Regions from separate parts of the Streptomyces sp. NPDC006385 genome, predicted to be linked through region 2. Evidence: riboswitches for the same ligand, from Rfam matches in the RefSeq annotation. Region 2 holds a riboswitch; each other region holds the start of a gene.
The links. Region 2 has a riboswitch for cobalamin ahead of ABZ078_RS25515 (cobalamin biosynthesis protein). Riboswitches for the same ligand answer to the same signal wherever they lie in the genome.

Region 1 (2,250 bases), on a different contig from region 2:
GCGGTGTCACCGGCCGCGCTCTTGGGGGCCCGTTCCCGCTCCAGCGCCCGTTGCTCACCCTGCCGCCGCCCCCGGTGCAGGCCGAAGTAGTAGGCGAGGACTCCGGCACCGAGGGCGGCCTGGAGGGAGAACAGCGCCGACTCGATCTCACCGGACGGCGGCTCGTACAGTGGCGAGAACCAGGGCTCGTAGTCCGGCTCGATCTCGGTGATGGCCGTCTCCGCCTCGCCGTCGGCGCCCGCGAACGGCTCCTCCTTGTGGTCGCCGAGGCCGAGGGCCAGCGGCAGCACCGCGAGCGCGGCCACGACGAGCAGCAGCAGGACGTTGATCTTCGTGTTCTTGCTCATCGGGCCACCGCCTCGGTCTCGGTCCGGGACCGCCTCGTGGCGAAAAGCACGCCCAGCCGGGTCAGTTCGCCCTTGCTGGACTGCACCAGCAGCCGCATGACGAGCACCGTGAGCAGGCCCTCGCTCACCGCGAGCGGGATCTGCGTGACGGCGAAGATGGAGCCGAACTTGCCGAGCGCGCCCAGGAATCCGCTGCTCGGGTCGGGGAAGGCGAGCGCCAGCTGGACGCTGGTGACGCAGTAGGTGGACAGGTCGGCGACGAACGCGCCGAAGAAGACGGCGACCATCAGCGGCACGTCGTACCGCCGCAGCAGTCTGTAGGCCGCGTACCCGGCCCAGGGGCCGGCGATCGCCATGGAGAAGACGTTGGCGCCGAGCGTGGTCAGGCCGCCGTGCGCGAGCAACAGGGCCTGGAAAAGCAGGGTGATGGTGCCCAGGACCGCCATGATCGGGGGCCGGAACAGGATGGCGCCGAGCCCGGTGCCGGTGGGGTGCGAGCAACTCCCGGTCACCGAGGGCAGCTTCAGCGCGGACAGGACGAACGTGAAGGCTCCGGAGGCGCCGAGGAGCAGTGTGCTCTCGGGATGCTCCCTGACCTCACGGGTGAGCGACCGGACTCCGTGGACGACGAACGGCGCCGACGCGACGCCCCAGGCGACCGCGTGCGCCGGAGGCAGAAAACCCTCGGCTATGTGCATGGCTCAGCAGACCCTCTCCAGCACCTCGTGGATGGTTGACGCGCCTTGGCCGGTCTCCTGGCTTACGGGTACCACCGCCCGTGCTCCGCCTTCCCGGGTCCCGAGGACCCAGTGGCTGCCCGTGAGGGCCGGAGCCGGACTTCCCGATTCACAGTGGCGAGGGCCGCACCGGCATCACACCGGATTTCCCGTTCACCAAGGCGTGGTGACAGTAGTGCCCGCACAGGGTGGCTGACAAGCGTGCCTGGGGGCGTGAAAGGGGCGTTCGCCTGCGGCGCGGCGCGGCGCGGAACGTGGCCGGGCGCGAGGCTGTGCGGGAGGTGCTGGACAGGCAGGCCCTACTGGTCGGCCTCGCCCGATGGGCGGCGGCGCCGCTGCGGCCGGGACGGGTCGAGGCTCTGGACCTGCCAGAGGCGCGGCGGAGCTGGGCAACGCGGTCGGCTACCACTGCCCCCCACCGGACGTCGGAGGGAGTCCTGGAGCAGCAGTACCCACCGGACGCTGGTGGGAAGGACTACTACCGCCCCACGCAGCACGGCGGGGAACGCATCCTGCACGAGCGCCTCACCAAGCTCCGCCGTGTCGTCCGCGGCGAGTAGAGGCACGAGCAGCGCAGGAGACGAGGTCACATCAAGCGACTGCGGTTCCCTCAAGCTCGACCATCTGGCCGGGAATGGCCAGTCGCGTCACCCCGAGCATCGCGGTGGTCGGCGCGACCTTGGCGGCGCCCAGCCGTGCGGCCAGCACGCCGTAGTGCTGGAGGATCAGATCGACGTCGGTCGTGTAGACGTTGAGCCGGACGAGGTTCGCGAGAGACATGCCGGCCTCGGCGAGCACGGCCTCCACGTTGTCGATGGCCAGAGCCAACTGCGCCGCCATGTCACCGTCATGCTCGGGCTTGCCTTCGCCGCTCATCGCGGTCTGCCCCGAGATGTACAGGGTCCGTGAGTGCCCGGAGACGACCTCACCCTGGTTGAAGCCCATCTCCACCCACCACTGGTGCTACTGCTGCGCCAGCGCGGTCGGCTGACCGCGGACACTCTGGCCCGCGAGCTGGAGGTATCCACCCGCACCGTGCTGCGCGACAGAGAGGCACTGTCCGCAGCCGGCGTCCCGGTCTCAAGGTGGCCGACGCACTGCCCGAAGGGCTTCGGGACACCGCGGCCGACGCGGCGCGGCGCTTACTCATCGACCCGGAGACCGAC
Region 2 (2,250 bases):
CCCGGCGGTCACGACGCTCTTGCCGGCGTCGGAAGTGGTACCGGCGACAAGAAGTCCACCGCTCATGCTCTGTGCCCCCTCTTCAGCAACCGCGCACCGGCGCACACCCCGAGCGCGAGCCAGGTGACGCGCCGCGACAGCCGTACGGCCCGTTCGACGTCGGGCGTGACGACGGCACGCCCTCGCGTGTTCAGCACGGGCCGGTGCTCCACCCGCCCGCCGTAGGAGAGCGTCCCGCCCAGCCGCACGCCGAGGGCCCCGGCGAAAGAGGCCTCCACGGGCCCGGCGTTGGGGCTCGGATGCTGGGCCGCGTCCGCCCGCCAGGCGCGTACGGCCCCCCGCGGATCCGGTCCGGCCAGCGCCGCGAGCACGGCGGTCAGCCGCGCTCCCGGCCAGCCCGCCACGTCGTCGAGCCGGGCCGAAGCCCACCCGTAGCGCCGGTACTTGGGCGACTTGTGCCCCACCATGGCGTCGAGTGTGTTCACGGCCCGGAACCCGACCAGCCCCGGCACACCCCCGAGGGCCCCCCACACCAGCGCCCCCACGACCGCGTCGGAGGTGTTCTCGGCGACGGACTCCACCACGGCCCGCGCGATCCCGTCCGCGTCCAGCGCCTGCGGATCCCGCCCGCACAGATGCGGCAGCCGCGCGCGGGCCGCCTCGACGTCCCCCGCCTCCAGCGCGCGCCCGATGATCCGGGCCTCCCGGGCCAGCGAAGTCCCGCCGACGACCGCCCAGGTGGCGGCACCGGTCAGCGCGACGGAGGCGACGGGGGACGGACGCACGACACGAGAGGCGACGGCACCCAGCGCCACGGCGCCACCGGCGCACACGGCGGTGTGCAGCGCACCCCACGCGCGGTGGTCGCGCCACAACACACCCTCGACGGCAGCGGCGACGCGCCCGAACGCGGCGACCGGATGCCCCCGGCGCGGGTCACCGAGCAGCAGATCACCGAGAAGTCCGGCGGCGGCGCCGTACGCGAAGACGCGATCGGCACGCATCGGCGTCAGCCGACCGCGGGGGAGGGCAGCGCCCCGGTACGGAACCTCAACCTCGAACGGCAGCCGAGCATCGCGTTATGTCCTCACTCAGGGTGTCCACGCCCTGGTTCGACGAGACCGGCGGTGAGAGTTCCTGGCTCCCGGGGCTTTTCACCCCGGTGACAGTGGCGGGACCGCGCCGGATTCGCACCGGCTTCCTCTCCTGCCGCCGTACATGGCCCCGGCAGTCCACCACGGAGTGGAAGGACCGTCAACTTGCCGTTGACCTGCGCGGGGAGAGTGTGCGAAGGCCCACACAGGCGTGAGGTGCGAGACGGTGTTCCGTCCCGCACCTCGAGTGCTCGCGCGCGCTCCCGCGCGCTGTGTGTCAGGCCACGATCGCCGTGTGGGTCACGCCACGATCAGGTAGATGCCGTAGCCCACGGCCGCCGCGCACGCCGCGAAGCAGGCGTAGGCGCCGGTGACCGCGAGCGCGGCCGAGTCGCCCTGGGCCGCCGCGCGTTCACGGCGGGACAGGCCGGTGATGCCGAGGGTGAACAGGCCCACCAGGGCAACCGTGACCACGAGGCTGACACCGAAGACGGAGCCGAGAGCCGCCCAGTCGATCTTCATGCTTCTTCTTCCTTGAGTAACCGGCGAGGAGTGACCGGGTGGGGGTCAGACGGTGGCCTTCGAGGGCTCCGGCTCGGCGGCCGGGGCCGGAACCGTGGCCGCGACGTCCTCGGTCACCGTGCCCGCCGGCGGCGGGGTCACGGCGGCCATGGCGGTGGTCACCACGCCGGCCGGTTCGTCGGTGTCGTTGACGTTGGTGTGGTCGACGATCTCGCGGCGGGAGATCTTCCAGATCGCGGCGCTGGAGCCGACCAGGAAGACCGCGACGAGGGCGGTGCCCCAGTCGCCGAAGCCGGTCACGTACTCGGCGAGCGCGCCGACCAGGGCGGCCGCCGGCAGGGTCAGGCCCCAGGCGACGAACATCCGGGTGGCGGTCGACCAGCGGACCACGCCGCCCTTGCGGCCGAGGCCCGCGCCCATGACGGCGCCGGAGACGGAGTGCGTGGTGGAGAGGGAGAAGCCGAGGTGGGAGGAGGCCAGGATGACCGTGGCCGCGCTGGTCTGGGCGGCGAAGCCCTGCTGCGGCTGGAGGTCGGTCAGGCCCTTGCCCATGGTGCGGATGATGCGCCAGCCGCCGAGGTAGGTGCCGAGCGCGATGGCGACGCCCGCGGAGAGGATGACCCACATGGGCGGG
Region 3 (2,250 bases), on a different contig from region 2:
AGACCGCGGCCGCGCCCTTGCGCCGGCCGCCCTGGTTCACGGCCGCGACGGAGGCGTCGAGGGTCTTCAGGAACGGGACGATGCCGTTGGAGTGCCCGTTGGTGCCGCGGATCAGCGAACCCCGGGCGCGGATGCGGGAGTACGACAGCCCGATGCCGCCGGCGTGCTTCGAGAGGCGGGCGACCTGGTGGTAGCGGTCGTAGATGGAGTCCAGCTCGTCCTTGGGGGAGTCGAGCAGGTAGCAGGACGACATCTGGGGGTGCCGGGTGCCGGAGTTGAAGAGGGTGGGGGAGGAGGGGAGGTAGTCGAGGCGGCTCATGAGCCCGTAGAGCGCGGCGACTTCGTCCACGGAGCGGACGGTGTCGTCCTCGGCCAGCCCGGCGGCGACGCGCAGCATGAAGTGCTGGGGCGTCTCGATGACCTTGCGGGTGAGGGGGTGCCGGAGCAGGTACCGGCTGTGCAGGGTGCGCAGACCGAAGTAGCCGAACCGGTCGTCGGCGGCCGTGTCGATCAGCGCGTCGAGCCGGGCCGCGTGGACGCGCACGAACTCGGCGGTCCGGTCGGCGATGAGGCCCTCGCGGTGCCCGACCGCGACCGACCCGGTGAAGGACGTGACGCCCTGCGAGGCGGCCTCGGCGGCGATGGAGACGGTCAGCAGGCGGGCGGCCAGCCTGCTGTAGGCGGGGTCCTCGGAGATCAGGCCGGCGGCCGCCTCGGTGGCCAGCTCGCGCAGCTCCGTCTCGTCGGCCCGGGCGGACCGGCCGCGCAACGCGGCGGCGGCGACCCGGCCGGGGTCGGCGTCGGGAAGGTCGGCGGTCAGCTCGGTCAGGGTCCGCAGCAGCGCGGCACCGGGACCGTTGTCCTGCTCGACCGCTGAAGCCGGTTCGGCTGGCGCGATGGTCACGTGGGGGCTCTCCCTCGCTCGGCACGGGGCCTCGTCGAGGGCAGGGGGCAGCACACGAGCGCACGCGGCGTCGCGTCCACCGGCCCATTCCACGAGGCCCGGACGTCAGGCGCGCCGACCGGATGGCCGGGCGCGCTGTCGGCAGGTCCTCGGACTGACTCCTGTGCACGGACATGCACAAGTACACCGTTGCGGGACAGTTCCGGATTCGCACCGGATTCCCCTGCGGCGACAGCGAGCATGAGCATACATCTTGTGCCGGGCTGCCGTGTCACCCCCAGATGTAGTGTCTCCGTGGTTTCAGAGGGTCAACTCGTAGGTGAGCAGAGTGATGTCGTCGAGGTGGGGGAGAGGATTCCAGTCCCGCTCGGGTGTGCGGACGAATCCCAGGCGTTCATAGATGCGGTGGGCGCTGTGCATGGTGCGCTGGGTCGACAGGACGATGCGTACGCAGCCTTCCGTGGCCCGTGCGCGGTCGACGCAGGCGCGTACGAGGGCCTCGCCGATGCCCCGTCCGCGCGCCTCGCGGGCGACCGCGAGCATGCGGATCTCGGCCTCGCCGAAGCGCGCTATGTCGGCCATCGGCCCGCCGCCGGGGACGAAGGTCACGCCGCCCAGCAGTCGCCCTCTCCCGACGGCCACCAGCACCTCGGCGGCGGCCGCCCGCTTGGCCACGTCCTTCAGCTCACCGAGGTACTCGTCGCTCTCCGCGAATTCGAGGAGGCCGTCCTGGAGGTAGGCCTGCGCGGTGATCTCACCGAGGGGCTCGTACTCGTCGGGTTCCACCCGCCGGATCACGGTGTTCATGGCCCCGAGTCTGCCGGACGGGGTACGACGGCGGCCCGGGGATCTCGCCGCGGGCCGCCGGGTTGCGGGGTGTCCCTCCAGTGCTTCCATGGAGGTAGGTGTCGGCGCCCGCGGTCCCCGCGGTCCCTCCGTTTCGAGAGCCCTTCTCGGAAGGAGTCGCATGATGACGAGGGTCGTCCGTCGCCCGCCCGGCAAGGAGCGGCCGCGCGACGCGCCGATGGCGACGCTGGCCCCGAGGCGTGCGGTGAGCTGGGTCCGGCGCGGATTCGTGGGCCACTGGCACGCGCTGACAGTCCGTCTGGAGGCCCGCCGCGGCACCACCAGCCCCAGGAAATGGCGCCGGTGGATCTCGTACACCAACGTCACCCGGGCCATCTGGCTGGTGGCCGCGCTCGCGCTGTTCGCCTGGTGCGTGGAGGGCCTGTACATCCTGATCTCGCAGGACACGACCGGCTTCGAGCGGTGGCGGAAGGGCAACGACGGGTTCGACACCATCGTGCGCTTCGTCGGCCCGGTACTGACCGCTTCGGTCGCCGCCA

Region 1: it holds a riboswitch for cobalamin, as region 2 does, so the genes downstream of both, ABZ078_RS01845 (energy-coupling factor ABC transporter permease) here and ABZ078_RS25515 (cobalamin biosynthesis protein) in region 2, are expected to answer to the same signal.
Region 3: it holds a riboswitch for cobalamin, as region 2 does, so the genes downstream of both, ABZ078_RS39605 (ribonucleoside-diphosphate reductase subunit alpha) here and ABZ078_RS25515 (cobalamin biosynthesis protein) in region 2, are expected to answer to the same signal.

Annotation. Positions count from the first base shown of each region.
Region 1 covers NZ_JBEXQG010000002.1:84,987-87,236, forward strand. The annotation lists gene ABZ078_RS01840 (energy-coupling factor ABC transporter substrate-binding protein) at 1-347, opposite strand, end outside; gene ABZ078_RS01845 (energy-coupling factor ABC transporter permease) at 344-1,045, opposite strand; cobalamin riboswitch at 1,075-1,260, opposite strand; gene ABZ078_RS01850 (hypothetical protein) at 1,273-1,644, shown strand; gene ABZ078_RS01855 (RidA family protein) at 1,676-2,029, opposite strand; partial or broken gene ABZ078_RS01860 (transcriptional regulator) at 2,042-2,250, shown strand, end outside.
Region 2 covers NZ_JBEXQG010000036.1:56,850-59,099, reverse strand. The annotation lists gene ABZ078_RS25520 (cobyric acid synthase) at 1-66, opposite strand, end outside; gene ABZ078_RS25515 (cobalamin biosynthesis protein) at 63-1,004, opposite strand; cobalamin riboswitch at 1,110-1,244, opposite strand; gene ABZ078_RS25510 (hypothetical protein) at 1,395-1,616, opposite strand; gene ABZ078_RS25505 (inorganic phosphate transporter) at 1,662-2,250, opposite strand, start outside.
Region 3 covers NZ_JBEXQG010000093.1:23,969-26,218, forward strand. The annotation lists gene ABZ078_RS39605 (ribonucleoside-diphosphate reductase subunit alpha) at 1-904, opposite strand, end outside; cobalamin riboswitch at 1,027-1,187, opposite strand; gene ABZ078_RS39610 (GNAT family N-acetyltransferase) at 1,205-1,711, opposite strand; gene ABZ078_RS39615 (NACHT domain-containing protein) at 1,872-2,250, shown strand, end outside.